3 regions of the Shewanella aestuarii genome follow, and region 3 is predicted to be linked to each of the others. Evidence: predicted binding sites of a transcription regulator. Region 3 holds the regulator's gene; each other region holds the start of a gene.

Evidence for each region. Region 3 encodes ArgR, which controls arginine synthesis, uptake and breakdown. Its sites were predicted from a motif close to ANTGAATANNTATTCANT; they were not measured.
Region 1: a site for ArgR is predicted at 5,305-5,322, ahead of argC (N-acetyl-gamma-glutamyl-phosphate reductase). Genes of this name have one in related genera too.
Region 2: a site for ArgR is predicted at 3,473-3,490, ahead of HBH39_RS04480 (OadG family transporter subunit). Genes of this name have one in related genera too.

The regions. Positions count from the first base shown of each region.
Region 1 is NZ_CP050313.1:189,328-195,553, reverse strand. It holds gene argH (argininosuccinate lyase) at 1-990, opposite strand, end outside; gene HBH39_RS00995 (argininosuccinate synthase) at 1,100-2,323, opposite strand; gene HBH39_RS00990 (ornithine carbamoyltransferase) at 2,370-3,275, opposite strand; gene argB (acetylglutamate kinase) at 3,287-4,066, opposite strand; gene argC (N-acetyl-gamma-glutamyl-phosphate reductase) at 4,101-5,081, opposite strand; gene argE (acetylornithine deacetylase) at 5,348-6,226, shown strand, end outside.
Region 2 is NZ_CP050313.1:963,334-969,559, forward strand. It holds gene alaS (alanine--tRNA ligase) at 1-1,071, shown strand, start outside; gene csrA (carbon storage regulator CsrA) at 1,474-1,668, shown strand; tRNA gene HBH39_RS04450 (tRNA-Ser) at 1,961-2,052, shown strand; tRNA gene HBH39_RS04455 (tRNA-Arg) at 2,071-2,147, shown strand; tRNA gene HBH39_RS04460 (tRNA-Arg) at 2,183-2,259, shown strand; tRNA gene HBH39_RS04465 (tRNA-Arg) at 2,288-2,364, shown strand; tRNA gene HBH39_RS04470 (tRNA-Ser) at 2,373-2,464, shown strand; tRNA gene HBH39_RS04475 (tRNA-Arg) at 2,526-2,602, shown strand; gene HBH39_RS04480 (OadG family transporter subunit) at 3,609-3,845, shown strand; partial or broken gene oadA (sodium-extruding oxaloacetate decarboxylase subunit alpha) at 3,867-5,659, shown strand; gene HBH39_RS04490 (sodium ion-translocating decarboxylase subunit beta) at 5,669-6,226, shown strand, end outside.
Region 3 is NZ_CP050313.1:3,297,274-3,303,499, forward strand. It holds gene HBH39_RS14450 (GNAT family N-acetyltransferase) at 1-130, opposite strand, end outside; gene HBH39_RS14455 (hypothetical protein) at 131-406, opposite strand; gene HBH39_RS14460 (META domain-containing protein) at 510-932, shown strand; gene argR (transcriptional regulator ArgR) at 1,066-1,536, shown strand; gene HBH39_RS14470 (Dyp-type peroxidase) at 1,633-2,571, opposite strand; gene HBH39_RS14475 (ABC transporter ATP-binding protein) at 2,699-3,727, opposite strand; gene HBH39_RS14480 (ABC transporter permease) at 3,729-5,360, opposite strand; gene HBH39_RS14485 (Fe(3+) ABC transporter substrate-binding protein) at 5,455-6,226, opposite strand, start outside.

The DNA of each region.
Region 1 (6,226 bases), 920 kb from region 3:
ATCAAATAAACCTTCTTTGTCTTCTTGCATATCTTTGTTATATGCCAACGGTAAGGCTTTCATGGTGGTTAAAATACCCATTAAGCTGCCATAAACACGACCCGTTTTGCCGCGAATTAGCTCTAATGCGTCAGGGTTTTTCTTTTGTGGCATTAGTGATGAGCCAGAAGTGACTTCATCCGCTAATGAAATAAAGTTAGCTTCGCCTGAATTGAAGAAGATTAAGTCTTCTGCCATGCGGCTTAAATGCATCATGCTGATTGAAGCTGCACTGCAAAGTTCAACCACATGGTCGCGGTCTGACACAGTATCTAAGCTGTTTAATGTTGGACGCGCAAAGTTCAATGCCGCCGCCAATGCATGACGATCAATCGGATAAGCGGTTCCGGCTAGTGCACCAGAGCCAAGTGGACAAGAGTCGGCACGGTTAAGTGCATCTTGTAAACGGCTGATATCGCGCTCAAACATTTCCACATACGCCAACGCCCAGTGACCAAAAGTAACCGGTTGGGCACGTTGTAAATGGGTGTATCCCGGCATAACTGCATCGACTTCACGCTCAGCCACAGCGATAAGCTCGGCATGTAATGTACCTAAACGAGCCAGTAATGCCGCGCCTTCTTTTTTACACCATAGCTTTAAGTCTGTGGCAACTTGGTCGTTACGTGAACGACCTGTGTGTAACTTTTTACCTAAATCGCCCACTTTAGCAATCAGCTTTTGCTCAACAAAGCTGTGAATATCTTCTGCACCTGTACTGATAATCGTTTGTGGATCATCGCCTACTTCTTGCAGTAATTCATTTAATGCTGCTTTTAAATCAGTACACTCTTGTGCGGTAATAATCCCCACACTGGCAATGGCATCAGCCCATGCTATTGAGCCAACCACATCTTGCTCAAATAAGCGGTAATCAACTGGCAGTGAGTCATTGAATAATTTAAAAAGTGCACTGGTTTCGCCTTGAAATCTTCCGCCCCATAATGCCATTGTCGTATTCCTCTTTTGTCGCAAATTGAGTTAAGTGCTTTTTTGGTTGAATTACATTGCACTAAAAATAAGGGCGCTATATGGCGCCCTTGAATTATGTCAGGCAGGTTTATTTAGTATTTAGCGCGCGAATACGGCTCGCTAAAGAATATAAACGGATAAAGCCTTCAGCATGTTTTTGATCATATACATCGTCTTCGCCAAATGTCGCAAAGCTTTCTGAGTATAAGCTGTTTGGTGAACGCTTCTTCACTGGCGTTGCTTGGCCTTTGTAAAGCTTGACCACTACATCACCATTAACCAGTTCAGCTAATGATTCTGATGCTGCAATAAGTGACTTACAAAGTGGTGTAAACCAACGACCATCATAAACAAGGTGTGACATTTGACCAGCAATTTGCTCGCGCCATGTACGGCTAGTTTTATCTAGCACCAACTCTTCAATAGCACGTAAACCGGCAAACATTACTGTACCACCAGGAGTTTCATAACAGCCACGAGACTTCATACCAACTAAACGGTTTTCAGTAATGTCGATACGGCCAACACCATGTTTACCTGCAATGTCGTTTAACTTCATCAATGCGGCATAGGGTGATAATGCTTCATCATTTACATGGGTAACACGGCCATTTTTAATCGATAACGACACATATTCTGGCTCGTTTGGTGCATCTTCTGGGGCAACAGTTAACGTCCATACGCCTTTTGATGGCTCGTTCCATGGATCTTCTAGCTCGCCGCCTTCATGAGAAATATGCCATGCGTTAGCGTCGCGGCTATAAATTTTCGTTGCTGAAGCGGTTGTTTGAATATTACGCTCTGCAAGGTATGCCAGTAGGTCTTCACGGCTACGCATTTCCCATTCACGCCAAGGGGCAATCACTTTTAAGTCAGGCGCTAATGCCGCAAAACAACCTTCAAAACGAACTTGGTCGTTACCTTTACCGGTACAGCCATGACACACTGCATCGGCACCAACTTTACGCGCCACTTCAACTTGCGCTTTGGCAATAATTGGACGAGCCATTGAAGTACCTAATAAATAAGTGCCTTCATAAATTGCGCCTGTGGCGATAGTTGGGTAGATATAATCAGCAACAAACTCTTCTTTTAAGTCAACGATATAACACTCAGAAGCGCCCGATGCGATGGCTTTTTCATGTAGACCAACAAGCTCTTCCTCACCCTGACCAACGTCAGCACAAAACGCAACGATTTCACAATTATCATAGGTTTCTTTTAACCATGGAATAATTGCTGAGGTGTCTAATCCTCCAGAATAGGCTAGCACTACTTTTTTAACGCCGGTTTTTTTCACTGTTTGAGACATTTTAATTTTCCTACAATCAATTGATTTGCTGAGTCTTGACTCAACATTAACTTAATAAGGTAACTAACACAGCGTTTTGCGCGTGCATACGGTTTTCTGCTTGATCTAAAATCAATGAGCCTTCGCCATCAATTACTTCAGCGGTTGCCTCGACTTCACGATATGCAGGTAAACAATGCATAAAGTACTTAGCCCCGACTTTTGCCATTAATTGTGAATTCACTTGGTAAGGCATAAATTTAGCTTCTATTTCTGCCATTGGGGTTTTATCGCCCATTGAAATCCAAGTATCAGTATAGATAGCATCTTGGTTATCCATAGTATCAATATCAGATGTCAAAATAAGTTGGCCACCATATTGCTCTGCTAATTGCTTAACATCGGCAACGACTTCGTCAGCAGGGAAGTGCCCTTCTGGGCAAACCACTGTCATGGTTGCGCCAAGTATTGCTGCACCATACATAAGTGAGTGCGCAACATTATTGCCATCACCCACATAAGCCAATTTCACTTTGCTGACATCTTCAAATTTTTCAGATAAGGTCAGAAAATCGGCTAAAGCTTGGCACGGATGATATAAGTCTGACAACGCATTGATAACGGGCACTGTACCGTGTTCAGCCAGTTCTTCAATTGTGCTATGTAAATAGGTACGCGCCACAATGGCATCTGCCCAGCAGGATAAGTTGCTGGCAAAATCAGATACAGGTTCACGCTTACCTAAAGCGCCATTTTGCTGATCAAGGTATAAGCAATGACCACCTAATTTATTAATGCCGATGTCAAAGCTAACTCGGGTGCGAAGTGATGGCTTTTCAAATAACATCACCACACTTTTACCATCTAAGGCGCGACGGTAATCAGCTGGATTAGCTTTAATTTTTTTCGCTAATGCTAATAAATCTAATAGCTGAGATTGAGATAACTCTTTGATCGACAATAGGTGTTTCATAAACTACTCCATTAAGGTTGTATCTGGGTCCCTATAGACCCACCTTGTGCTAATGTTTTTAACTGTTCGGTGTCTTGCCATGAGGCCACTAAAACAGGCTTGCCCATCCATTGTGCCACCTCAAGTGCAGCTTCAACTTTTACTTTCATGCCTTTTTCAATCACGCCCTGCGCGACTAAGGCTTCAATTTGGTTTTTATTTAAACTTTTAATGACTTGTTTATTGGCATCCCACACGCCTGACACATCAGATAACAATACCAAGGTACCGTTAACTAATTTGGCTAGTGCTGTTGCTGCTTGGTCTGCATTAACGTTTAGCATGTCACCAGCGTCAGAGACTGCAATAGAACTACAAATTGGCAGCCAGCCTTGACTTAAAATGAAGTTCAAATAAGTGGCATCGTCTGGCGTGACTTCGCCCACCAGTCCAAGTTTTTCATCTTTAATTTTGGCACTAACGACATTACCATCACCAAGGCTCATGCCTACGCTAACAAGTCCTGCTTTGGCCGCTGCGGCTTGAAGAATTTTGTTAGATGTTCCCGCTAATGCACCTACAACAATCGGGATTTGATCTGCTGGGGTAACACGTAAACCATCGAGCTTAATAATTTCTTTACCATTGGCACTGAGCTGCTCATCGACCAAACAACCACCACCATGCACTAACACAATTTTTTGGCCTGATGTGGTCATATCTTTGATGGCAGCCATCAGGTTGGCCATACCTGACTCGGTTTGCAGTAATGCGCCGCCCACTTTAAGTACTAAAACAGAATTGGTTGTCATTGTTGTACCTTTTTACTCTTAACTTAGACTTAATCTAGACGTCGAAATGGATTTTAATGCACTGTAAGCCTTGGCTTGCTGCACCTTTCATTAAATTATCTATGGCGCTTGCTACCACTAGGTAGCCACTGCTGGCATCAAACTTCCAGCCAAGATGACAATTAGGCGTTAATACCACATCATCAACTTTAGGGAATTGATTATGCTTAACGGTCACAATAGGTGAGTTATCGTAAACACTATAGGCTTTAGCAACGTCGGCCTCTGTCGTACCGGGTTTTAATTGCACTGTAATGGTTGCCAAAATACCACGCTTAAAATTACCTAAATGGGGGGTAAAAATCACCTCTTGACCTAATTGTGTTGCAATCTCAGGTTGATGTCTGTGACCCAGTACGCCATACGGAGTTAAGCTGACTTCACAAAAACTGGTATGCAACTGCGCTTTACGACCCGCCCCCGTAACACCACTCACAGCATTAATCACAGGATAAGATGAAGTTAATAATGCCTTTAACGGCTTTAACGCCGTTAATGAAGCCGTAGGATAACAGCCAGGAACCGCAATCATTTTTGTTTGCTTGATTTGCTCAGCATTCCATTCAGCCAAACCATAAACAGCATTCGCTAACACTTCAGGCTGAGTATGCTCAAAGCCATACCATTTGGGATATTGCTCTGCATCAGCAAAACGGTATGCACCGCTTAAGTCAAACACTGCTAAACCTTGATTATAAAATTCTGCAGCCAACTCTAAGCTGACAGAATGCTCGGTCGCGAGTACTACGCCATCAGCTTGTGCCACAATGGATGCTTTAGCTTCAGCGGTTAATGGTGATAGCGCGTAGTGCATATGGCTATAGATAGGATATAAATCTGCCAGCTTGCGGCCTTTGTCTAAGCTGTTCTCAGACACATACAAACCTTGAACACTTAGGTTGGCATCGGCATCAATTAACGAGGTAATTTGTGCGCCTGTGTAACCACTTGCGCCAATAATTGCGATATTTTTCATATTTTTTTAAATTCTTATATTAAAAATGACTGGGTTAGCATAGTACATTGCTAGACCGACACGGCCTATATCGCACTATCGTCGCAGGAAGTGTTGACGCAGAGTTGGTATAGTAGATTTTAACGCTAAGCTATGCATAAATTTTTTCATTTCAAACAATCAAGTTATGGTGTCATTAACAGCTGGGTGATAGACTAGCACACATAATTTTTTATGCAATATTATTGAATAAGTATTTATTATTTTTTGACAGGCAAGGATAGATAATGACCAGAATACCGGATTTAAAGACTTGTTTTAGCCAGCTTATTGCCACACCATCCATCAGTGCGCTAGAACCAGAACAAGATATGAGTAACCATGCAGTTATCAGCTTGTTGCAAGGATGGTTTTCTGAGCTTGGGTTTAGCTGTGAAACACCAACGGTTGCCGATTCTCGCAACAAGCAAAATTTAATTGCCCGCATAGGAAGCGGTAATGGTGGATTATTACTTGCTGGTCATACCGATACCGTACCATTTGATGAAGGTCGCTGGAGTCAAAGCCCATTTGCCTTAACAGAAAAAGACAATCGCTGGTATGGGTTAGGCACCTGCGACATGAAAGGTTTTTTTGCTTTGGTATTAGAAGCCTTAAAAGATCTACCACTCAATGAGTTTAAGCGCCCATTAACCATTTTTGCGAGTGCCGATGAAGAAACCACCATGAGCGGCGCAAAAGCCTTTGCTGATTCTAAAGTTATCGCGCCTGATTATGCCGTTATTGGTGAACCCACAAGCTTAAAACCGGTTTACATGCACAAAGGTCATTTAGCACAAGGGATCAGAGTGATTGGACGTAGTGGTCATTCATCGGATCCGGCCCGCGGCTTAAACGCAATTGAAATCATGCACCAAGTTATTGGTCAACTGCTTAAACTGAAGCAGCATTTAAGTGAAAACTATCGCGAAGATGCGTTTACAGTACCATACCCAACCATGAATTTAGGCCATATACATGGTGGTGATGCCGCTAATCGCATTTGTGGCTGTTGTGATTTGCACTTAGATATTCGCCCACTACCGGGCATGGAGTTGGCAGAACTGGAACTACTAGTCCTAAATTATCTTGCAGACATTAGCAAACAATACCCAGGCAGTATTAGT
Region 2 (6,226 bases), 1.7 Mb from region 3:
GTTGTGGATACCCAGAAGTTTGGTCCCGCAACGGGGCACCAAGGCGAATTAACTGAAGGCAACTTAGTTGTTGGCCAAGTTTTGTCTGCACAAGTTGATAAAAAGCTCCGTCATCGTACCCAATTAAATCACTCGGTCACTCATTTATTGCACGCAGCACTGCGTCAAGTACTTGGTAGCCATGTTACACAAAAAGGCTCACTGGTTAACCCTGAACGTTTACGTTTTGACTTTTCTCATTTTGAAGCGGTTAAACCTACAGAATTAAAAATGGTTGAAGACTTAGTTAATACTCAAATTCGTCGCAATCATGAGCTTAAAACCGCAGAGATGGCCATTGATGAAGCCAAAGAAAAAGGGGCAATGGCCTTGTTTGGTGAAAAGTATGACGCAGAAGTGCGCGTTGTGACCATGGGTGACTTTTCAATCGAACTTTGCGGTGGTACGCACGTAGGGCGCACAGGTGATATCGGTCTGTTTAAGATTACTTCTGAAGGTGGCATTGCAGCTGGGGTTCGTCGTATTGAGGCGGTTACCGGCGCTGCAGCTATGGCATATGTAGCTGAGCAGCAAGCTCAATTAGATGAAGCTGCTGCTTTATTAAAATCTGACAGTGCTTCAGTTGTGGCTAAACTTAAAGCACAACTCGATAAAGTAAAGCAACTTGAAAAAGATTTATCTCAACTTAAAGATAAATTAGCCGCAGCTGCGAGCGCAGATCTTGCGACTGATGCAATTGACATTAATGGTGTTAAGGTTTTGGTGAAAAAACTTGAAGGTGTTGATGCTGGCTCATTACGCGGCCTTCAAGATGAGCTTAAGCAAAAGCTAAAATCGGCTATTATTGTCTTAGGTGTTGCCAAAGAAGGTAAGGTTAACTTAATTGCTGGTGTGAGTAACGACTTAACTAAGCAAGTGAAAGCGGGCGAGTTAGTGGCAATGGTAGCTCAGCAGGTCGGTGGTAAAGGTGGTGGACGCCCTGATATGGCTCAAGCCGGTGGCACGCAGCCAGAAGCACTTGATGCCGCATTAGCATCAGTTCATCCTTGGATTACAGAACGTTTAAGTTAAAAACTTGCGTTAGACCTCAAAGATACGAGACTTTTCGCGATATAGAACGGTGTTAAGTCTTGAGTGTTATGAGGTCTTTTGGCATAGTGGACTTTAGGTTAACTTTGATTGTTTTTAAAATTATCAGAATACGATGGATATCAGTTCTGAAATTATTTAAATGTTGATTTCTAACTTATTCACATGACTTTGTTAACAACCTAACATTTTTGTTTGAAAGTGTAGGTTATTGTAGATGGCGCATTAAGCTGCATGTTGTGCGTTGTTATTTTTCTGATTTATAAATGCTCGTTAGTCAAACTTTGTAATTGAAGTTACTATGACTTTTATTGAGCAGACCCTATAATAAACGCATATTACGGACAAAGCGTGTTATGCAGTGTGAACTAAAGGAGCAACCGAATGCTAATTTTGACTCGTCGTGTAGGCGAAACATTGATGATTGGTGATGAAGTCACTGTGACTGTTTTAGGTGTTAAAGGTAACCAAGTACGTATTGGTGTTAACGCACCAAAAGAGGTCTCTGTTCATCGCGAAGAGATTTATCAGCGTATTCAATCTGAGAAATCAGGTTCGTCAGAAGGCGGAAATTTCTAATTTATTTAGAATTTACGCCACCATAAAAGTCAGCATTTGCTGACTTTTTTGTTTTTGAAGCCAGTTCACCACATTAGATGTGCGTAAGTGTTTTATTGACACGCAATTAGCCAATTATTATTTAGAGTGATAGTGGGTGCTAGCAGCAATTAATCGTTAATCAGAACAGACTTTTTAGCATTTTTTGCTGTTTAACTCCGCAATGTGATTAAAAACACTCCAAATGAGTTAGGGATTCCTAAAAAGGGTTTGACTTATTTTCGGCAAACAGTAATATGTGCGCCAAGAAAACGGAGAGGTGGCCGAGTGGCCGAAGGCGCTCCCCTGCTAAGGGAGTATGGGCTTTATCTCCCATCGAGGGTTCGAATCCCTCCTTCTCCGCCATTTCTTACAAATAACAAAGCGCGTGTAGCTCAGCTGGATAGAGTACCTGGCTACGAACCAGGCGGTCAGAGGTTCGAATCCTCTCACGCGTACCATTTTGTTTTTTGTTATGTTATTGAAGTAATACGATGCGCGTGTAGCTCAGCTGGATAGAGTACCTGGCTACGAACCAGGCGGTCAGAGGTTCGAATCCTCTCACGCGTACCATTTCAATTTCATTTAATCCTAATTTATTGCGCGTGTAGCTCAGCTGGATAGAGTACCTGGCTACGAACCAGGCGGTCAGAGGTTCGAATCCTCTCACGCGTACCATATTTGACGGAGAGGTGGCCGAGTGGCCGAAGGCGCTCCCCTGCTAAGGGAGTATGGGCTTTATCTCCCATCGAGGGTTCGAATCCCTCCTTCTCCGCCATTCATTCATATGTTGCAAATGCATCTATATAAACTATGATTGAATGACCAAAGCGAAATTTGCGCGTGTAGCTCAGCTGGATAGAGTACCTGGCTACGAACCAGGCGGTCAGAGGTTCGAATCCTCTCACGCGTACCATCTTAAAAAAGCCCTGCTATTTTAGCAGGGCTTTTTTACATCCAATTTCTTCCCCGTTGTTTACTTATACTAAGCACAGCAACTAAATTCTCAATCTGGCTTGTAAAAATACTCGATAATGGCGTTACATTTTTTGATTGTAGAATAACTCGTTATCATAGAAATCTACCTTTTATCATGCATTTTTTCTTCTTTATATTTATTCACTTATTTACAGTGATTGGAATTAGCTGTGTTGGTTACTGCTTATTAAATCTCAACAGGTGTTAAGCACTTAGTTGAGCCAGTGAGTGTTATATACATCTTATTTTATTCTGCCAACTATACCCATTAACATGCGGATAAATTATTTCGTACCGTGTTGTTTGATATCAATTGAGCATAGAAGATTTACTCGCGCGCCAATAGTCGGTCTTGCCGTTGGTTTAGACGACGTTCTACCTTTCCTTATTCTTAGTGGTGTATCGCCCATTTATCGTCGTTATCAGTAAAAATAGTCTTTAGAACCTAAGTTTCTAACCGCTGCGATGGCTATTTGATGGGCAGTTTCATTTTTATGCAGATAGGATGTGACTATTAACAAAAGATATGCAAACAATGATCGAGTAACATGTAGTGGATTTTACAAAAAGACAACAAGCGGTGTGTTTAAGTGTTTTGCATATTTAATTAGTGATTTGGTAGCTTATTGCTATAAAAATTGAATATTTAGCATTTGTTTTCGTTTGAGATAACTATTTTTGGTAAGACCATTTTACAAACAGATGGTAATCTTGATATACATTGTTTATATTTTGTAACTTAAATTAGCCTTCAAAGGTGCAATCTATCAATAATTGCTTTTTTTTGAATTTATAAAATTCGATTATTTGTGAATATTTATGCTTTTAACGGGTTGCGCTACAACTAAAGTGGTAATTTATTACCAATAATAGCGATAACACTTCATAAGCGTCATTTGATGAGGGCGCTATAGCGATATCACGTTTATTTTCAGCGAGGAAGTATGACATCGATCAGTGAACAATTAGTTGATGCACTTGGCATTATGGTAATGGGAATGAGCCTAGTGTTCATTTTTTTAAGTGTACTCATTGTAGGAATCGCCATTGTTGCAAAACTTTGCCCAGTTCCAATGGTCGTTGCTAAACCAGATATCGCCTCTGATCCGGTTACCACTAACCGATTAGATCCAAAATTAGTTGCAGCTATTACTTCTGCTATTCACCAATACCGCGCGTAAGATTTATTTTTGGGAGTTTTTATGAGCAAGCCGTTAGCCTTAACCGATGTCGCCCTGCGCGACGCCCACCAATCTTTACTTGCTACTCGTTTACGTATTGACGACATGTTACCTATAGCACCTTTACTGGATAAAGTTGGCTATTGGTCTTTAGAGTCATGGGGTGGTGCCACATTTGATGCTTGTATTCGATATTTAGGTGAAGATCCATGGGATCGCATTCGCGAACTTAAAAAAGTGATGCCAAACACGCCTCAGCAAATGTTACTTCGTGGTCAAAATTTATTAGGTTACCGTCATTACGCTGATGATGTTGTGACTCGGTTTGTTGAACGTGCGCACACAAATGGCGTAGATGTATTCCGTATTTTTGATGCGATGAACGATGTACGAAATCTCGAAACTGCGGTAAAGGCAGTTAAAAACGTTGGCGGTCACGCACAAGGCACAATTTCATACACCACAAGCCCTGTACATACTCTTGATACTTGGGTTGATATGGCAAAGCGTCTAGAGGATATGGGCGCTGATTCATTATGTATTAAGGATATGGCTGGTTTACTCAAACCTATGGAAGCCTTCGATTTGATCAGCCGATTAAAGTCGCAAACTGACTTAATGATTTCAATGCATTGCCATGCCACAACTGGTTTAAGTACAGCAACATACCAAAAAGCCATTGAGGCAGGAGTTGATGTATTAGATACCGCTATTTCTTCAATGAGCCAAACTTATGGCCACAGCGCAACAGAGACGCTTGTTGCTATGGTAGAAGGCACAGATCGTGAGACTAACTACGATATGGTGTTGCTAGAAGAGATTGCAGCCTACTTCCGCGAAGTACGTAAAAAATATGTTCGCTTTGAAGGGGCATTAAAAGGGATTGACTCTCGTATTCTTCGTGCTCAAGTTCCTGGTGGTATGTTAACCAACATGGAAAACCAGCTTAAAGAGCAGGGCGCCGCAGATAAAATGGATGCCGTACTAGAGGAAATTCCAAGAGTTCGAGAAGACTTAGGTTTCTTGCCTTTGGTAACCCCAACATCGCAAATTGTTGGTTCACAATCGGTTATTAACGTTCTAATGGGTGAGCGTTATAAATCAATGACCAAAGAAACAGAAGGCGTTTTAAAGGGGGAATATGGTGCAACACCGGCCCCGTTAACGCAGAACTTCAGGCACGAGTACTTAAAGGCGCTGAAGCCATTACTTGTCGTCCTGCAGATCTCATTGAGCCAGAACTCGACAAATTACGTCTTGAATTAGCGCAAAAAGCCAAAGAGTTAGATTTTTCATTAGCGGCAGAAACTGATGACGATGTAATGACTTATGCATTGTTTAGTCAAATTGGACTGCAATTTTTACAAAATCGCGGTAACCCTGACGCATTTGAGCCGGTTCCTACAGCGGATGATTTAGTGGTTAAAGATACTAAAGCTAAAGACTCAAAAGGCCCTGAAACCTATACCGTGAATGTAGAAGGTCAAAGCTTTGTGGTCGAAGTGAGTCAAGGTGGTGAAATCAGTCAAATTGTTCCAGCTGGGGTTGCGAGTCAAACAGCAAATCCTATTCCAGTTCCACCTGCATCATCAGGCGCGGTTAAGTGCACTATGTCTGCACCGTTATCTGGCAATATTTTTAAAGTCTTGGTTACAGATGGTCAAACGGTTAAGGCGGGTGATGTAGTTATCATTCTTGAAGCAATGAAGATGGAAACTGAAGTTCGTGCCCAGGAAGATGGTGTTGTTACCAAACTTGCTGTTAAGCAAGGCGATAGCGTTACCGTTGGTTCAGCATTACTGGCATTAGCATAAGAGGGCGATATGGAAGGATTACTAGCCTTTTGGGCTGAGACAGGTATCGCGCATTTTGAAGGCGGTCAGTTATTGATGATGGGTGTAGGCTGTTTACTGCTGTATTTAGCCATTGCCCGTGGTTTTGAGCCCTTACTACTATTACCTATTGGTTTTGGTGCAATTTTAGCAAACATTCCCAATGCAGGTTTTACCGAAGAAGGTGGGTTATTGTATTACGCCTATTACGTGGGTATTAAAACTGGCATTTTCCCCTTATTGATTTTTATGGGGGTCGGGGCTTTGACTGATTTTGGTGCACTGATTGCTAACCCAAAAACATTATTGCTTGGTGCAGCGGCACAATTTGGTATTTTTGCCACATTATTGGGCGCAATTGCACTTAACTTAGTGCCTGGTTTTGAATTTAGCATGAAAGATGCTGCGGCCATTGCCATTATTGGTGGTGCAGATGGGCCTACGGCTATCTTTTTAGCTTCTAAGTTAGCGCCTGATCTTTTGGGTGCCATTGCGGTTGCTGCTTATTCATACATGGCATTAGTGCCATTAATTCAGCCGCCTATTATG
Region 3 (6,226 bases):
GCTGCCCACGTGATAAACCCTGAGCTTGTAGGCTGGGATCGTAGCTGCTAAGTTCAGCATTCACATGTAAAGTCTCTAGTTCATGAAGTTGGGCAACATCAGTAAGAGTGGCGAGTCGGTAAATAATCAACTACTTATCCTGCGATTCATTAGGTTGTACTTTGTCTAACGTGTTGGTTTGAGTTTTCTTGATGGTTATTTGTTGTTGCTTTTGCTGACGATGAGACCACTCAATGACTAATGCGACAGGATATGGCGCCATCATCAATAATCCTAAGCCTATTAATGATGCAACAACCATCATGCCATCAATTTGCTGACTGGTTTGGGTAAATAAAAGTAAGTACCCACCAAACAACATCATCAACGAGCCGATATAATGCAGGACTTTTAACCATTTGATCATTAAATTTTCCTAATAAAAGCACTGAACAGTAGATCACACTTTTACACAGTATTGTGCCTAGTAGTAGAATAGCGCTAATTAAAGTCTTTTCAGTGAATATCCCATGATAAAACATTTCATTGGTGCTGTAGCAGTTATTTTGTCTTTAAGCGCCTGTCAAACCACCAGCAATATCGAGCCCGAATATAATATTATCGGCGAGTGGCGAGTCGATTCAGTCCAATCTAACACTGTGACCGATTACAGTTCAGCCAAATTAATATTTGCAGAAAATGGTAAATTAACTGGCAATACCAGTTGTAATGGCTTTTTTGGCCAATACCAAATAACAGGCAAGCAACTGACATTAACTTCAGATGGGTTAACTCGCAAAGCTTGTATTGAGGCGTTAATGCAACAAGAGCAACAAGTCTTGCAAACATTGCCTTTAGTCAACCAAATACAAATGATAAACAAGCAACTTCATTTATTAGACCAAAGCGGTAACACCATTATGGTGTTAACTGGGGTGGCAAGCACCAAGTAAACAATTCGCGCCAATACAACTAATTGCGCAGTGAATTTTTATTCATCAAAAATGAGTTTTTCTTGACAGTTAAGCTACTTATATTCAAAATAAAGCGTTTTTATGAATAACAACTATAAGATGAAAATACTTTATGCCAACCAATAAAAGTCAGGATGATTTGATCAAAACATTTAAAGCGATTCTTAAAGAAGAGCGTTTTGGCAGTCAAAGCGAAATTGTTAATGCCTTGCAAACTGAAGGATTCGGCAATATTAACCAATCAAAAGTTTCGCGCATGCTCAGTAAATTTGGCGCGGTGCGAACGCGTAATGCCAAACAAGAAATGGTGTATTGTTTACCCGCTGAATTAGGCGTACCTACTGCTGGAAGTCCATTAAAAAACCTGGTCTTGGATGTTGATCATAATCAAGCCATGATTGTGGTTAGAACCAGTCCTGGTGCCGCGCAATTAATTGCACGTTTACTTGACTCAATCGGCAAACCTGAAGGAATTTTAGGCACGATTGCCGGTGATGACACTATCTTTATCTGTCCATCAAGCATTAAAACCATTGACGACACTCTAGAAACCGTAAAGTCACTATTTAACTACGCAGAGTAGCTAGTAGCAGCATTTTATCCTGCCTGTCATTGGCAATCATAAAAAAGCAATGCAGTTCGCATTGCTTTTTTACTGCCTAATCTCAAATCAGCTAACTCAACCTTCATCCCACTGAGTTAAAAAATCTAACGAAGGTGCAAAAAATGACGAGCCAGTTAACGCTTTAGTAAACTGCATCAAGTGGTCATGATTACCATGACCATCACCAAATATCATGCTGCGCAGCATTTGCTCGAAGTTATCGGGGGTTTTACAACTAGAAATAAACATCAAACCTTGCTCTTTAATCGAACCATAAGGCATGCTCTGACGTAAAATCTCCATTGAATTACCCGCACTATCTTTCAAATTTACTCGCTTGATGTGGCTAGTGAGCGGTTTATCTTCTGACGCATATTCAATATCATCTTGCTTTGTGCGACCAATAATGTCTTCTTGTTTTTTAACAGGTAATCTATGCCACTTACTAAGATTATGCGCATATTTTTGCACGTGGATATAACTACCACCTTTAAACTCAGGATCTTCATCGCTCACTAATGCAACTTGTTGGCGATTGCGTCCTTTAGGGTTTTCTGTACCATCAACAAAACCGGTTAAATCGCGATTATCCATAAAGCGGAAGCCGCGCTCTTCATCTACCAATTCCACTAAATCTTCAAACATTTGGTTAATTTCATTGGCAACAAGATGCAAAATATCAAACCGATCACAGCGTATATGAACAAATAAATCGTATTCGATTGCCGGAGCATCGCGATTACCCTCATTCATCGCAGGGAAAGGCTTTAATAACGCTGGACGAGCATTTGGGTAGTAGGTATCCCAAAAATTAGCTCCGATTGCAACAAAACCATTGAATGCACTGTCGGCATATTGGTCTGTCAGTTCATAGATATATTGTGCAACACTGGCAATCGATGGGCGAAGTTGATCTTCAACGCCATCGTTAGCGTTAAACATCAAATAAACACTGTGTAAGTTACCTTCTGCGCAAATCCCTAGTTGCTCGCGGGGCATAATTTGATTATCCATGTTGAAACATACCACCTAGATTGTTGTTTGTACTGAATTGTCAAGCTTGATATTAAATACCAAAATCAAGCTACATTTGTTCAAAAATAAGAAGAATAAATGTAGATTGCTTTTGATTAAGACACAATTAAAAAATAACCAAGGGGTGCACTGGCGCAAATAAATCGACTTTTTGTCCAATAGATAATTGTAAAGCTTGGCTTTTTACTTCTATTCGATGCTCGCCCACTTTAACCCAATAATGACAAACTGTACCTAAAAAACGGCGTTCAATGATCATAGCTTTACCTTGCTCATTAGCAACAAGTTCGATTTGCTGTGGCCTTAACAACATTTCACCTTGGTAATCAACAGGGTAATTGATTACATGACTGCTTTGCAATACACCAATAGGTGAGTGAACTTCATGGCTATTTTTTACTGAAATAGGTAAATAGTTTCCCGCACCTAAAAAGTCAGCCACATACCTATCATTTGGCTTAGCGTATAAATCTTCTGCTAAACCATGCTGCGCAATAGCGCCCTGCTTAAACAAAGCTAATTGATCGGCAAAGACAAATGCTTCATCTTTACTATGGGTAACAAATACTGCGCTGACATCACGTTGCTTTAAGATATGGCGAATTTCTAACATCATCTCGTTACGCACTTGAGAGTCAATATTAGAGAAGGGTTCATCTAGCAATAATAATTCAGGCTCATAAGCCAATGCCCTAGCAATAGAAACTCGTTGCTGCTGGCCACCGGATAGCTCATGCGGATAACGTTTACCAAGCCCGGTCAACTTCACCAGCTCAAGCATTTCATCTAAACGAGCTTGCCGTTGCTCTTTATCTAACCCCTTCACACCAAATAAAATATTATCAGCCACCGTTAAGTGCGGGAATAACGCATAATCTTGAAAAATCATTCCCACACCCCGTTTATCGCTGGGAATAAAAACATGATCACCACTTAAACAAGTACCGTTAATGCAGATACTCCCCTGAGTAATAGGCTGTAACCCTGCGATAGCTCTTAATAATGTGGTTTTACCACAGCCACTAGGGCCTAAAAGTGCTACTATTTCTCCTTGCTGTAAGGTCAAATTTAAATCTTGTAAAATCACTTGTCCTTGATAATCGCTGAACACATTTTCAATAGATAAAGTAGACATATTAACTGGTATGCTCCAACGAACGGTTTAAATAAATTAACGGGATTAAACCAACAAAAACAATCACAATTGCAGCGAGTGCCCCATGCTCTAATTTTTCGTCTGACACAAATTGGAATACGTAAGTAGCTAAGTTTTCAAAACCAATAGGCCGTAATAATAACGCTGCGGGGAGCTCTTTCATGCTTTCAATAAATACTAATAACGCCCCAGCAAATATCCCTTTGCGTAACAAAGGTAAGTGGATCCGCATCATTAGTTGTCTTGGTTTTTGTCCCATGGTAATGCTGGCCATATCCAAAGAAGGTGAAATGCGTTTATAACTGTTCTCTAAACTGCCAATAGCAATGGCAATAAAACGCACACAAAATGCAAAAATGAGTGCAAACACACTCCCAGTAAACAGCAATCCAGGTCCCCTTGCACCAAACCAGTCGTAAACATCATTAATCGCAAAATCAAGATAAGTTAGTGGCACCAATACACCAATGGCGAGTACTGTACCCGGTAAGGCATAACCAGTACTGCTTAATCTTGAAGGGAGGTTATCGGAATTGCGAGGGCTAACGCGACGAACAAACATCAGTAATAATGCCATTAAAATACAAATACCACTGACAAGAGCTGCAATATACAAACTATTCCAACTATATTGCCAAAACCTATCGTCCCAGCTTTGCTCAAAATAGTCGATGGCATATCCAACGAGAATACCAAACGGCAATAGAAAGGCCAAAATTAAAAGTATGGCGCAATAAGCCCAAGCTCCAAAAGCCCGCAAACCGATCAATTGATAACGATCACTTTCCAATAACGCACTTTGCTTTTGAAATAATTCTTGTTTGCGTCGAGCAAAACGCTCTACGCCTATCATGACAAAAATCACTAATAATATCATCGCTGACAATTTCGCTGCCGCAGTTAAGCTGCCATAACCTAACCAAGTATCATAAACTGCTGTGGTTAATGTCGGCACAGCAAAATAACTCACGGTGGCATAGTCTGCTGCGGTTTCCATCGCCACCAATGCAACACCCACTGCTAAAGCTGGACGTGCCAAAGGTAACGCTAATCGCCAGAAGCTTTGCCAAGGGCTGCATCCCATTACCCTTGAAGCATGCAATAAACTAGATGATTGCTCCATAAAGGCAGTGCGTGCCAACAAATAAATATAGGGAAACAATACTAGCGACAACATAATAGCAGCCCCGCTGAGACTGCGAATAGGTGGAAAATAATAATCTTGCGGCGAACTCCATTCAAATGTACTTCTTAAAGCACGTTGTACCGGCCCTGCATAATCCAACAAATCGGTATAAACATAGGCAACAATATAAGCAGGCATGGCTAACGGCAATAGCAATAACCATTGAAAATATCGCCTACCTGGAAACTCGCAACGAGCAACAAACCAAGCGCATGGGATTGCAAGTATCAATGAACCTAGACCAACAAACACCATTAGCGATAAACTATTGACGATGTAAGCAGGCAACACTGTATCAAAAAGATGACTAAAAACAGCTTCATCGGGAAGAGTTGACTGCACAATTAATGCAATCAGTGGCAATATTAATATTGTTGCAATTGAATAACTTGCAAGAGACCAGCCTCTGTTTAGGCCTAAAATCATATAAACTATCCAGTTAAACCAATACGGCACCATCCTCGGCACCGTATTGAATAAAAAGCTAAACTGGCTTGAAACCTAAAAAACTAATTAGGTGTTACAAATCAAATTTGACCTCATCAAGAAGCTTAACCGCTGCTTGGTGATTTTCTGCCAGCTTATATATGGGTAATGAATCCGCTTTAAAGTCTCCCCATGAGGCAACCATTGCAGACGGTTTAACATCCGCTTTAACCGGATATTCCATATTGACTTCTGCGTACGCTTTTTGAGCAACATCTGAAGTTAAAAATGCCATTAATTTTATCGCGTTATCCTTGTTAGGTGCAAACTTTGCTAACGCCATTCCTGACACATTAATATGGGATCCACGATTAGCTTGATTCGGGAAGTTGATATAAACAGCTTCCGCCCAGCTTTTTTGTTTTTGATCCATCATCATGTTGCCGTAGTAATAACTATTACCTATGGCAACGTCACACATCCCCTCTTTTACCGCCAATACTTGATCGCGGTCATTACCTTGCGGCTTACGCGCAAGGTTAGCTTTTACCCCTTCTAACCAGGTTTTTGTTTCAGCTTGGCCATGATGGGCGATCATTGATGCCACTAATGCCACATTGTAAGGGTGCTTACCACTGCGTGTACAAATTTTACCTTTGTACTCAGGTTTAGCTAAGTCTTCGTAATCTATATCGATTTTTCCAGTACGCTCTTTTGAAGAATACACATTGCGCACTCGCATCGTTAGTGCATACCAATCGTTTTGTGGTGAACGATATAATTCAGGAATATTAGTATTAATCACCTCATTGTTAACCGGTGCAACCAATTGTTTATCAACTAACTCCATTAAGCGTGAGAAATCT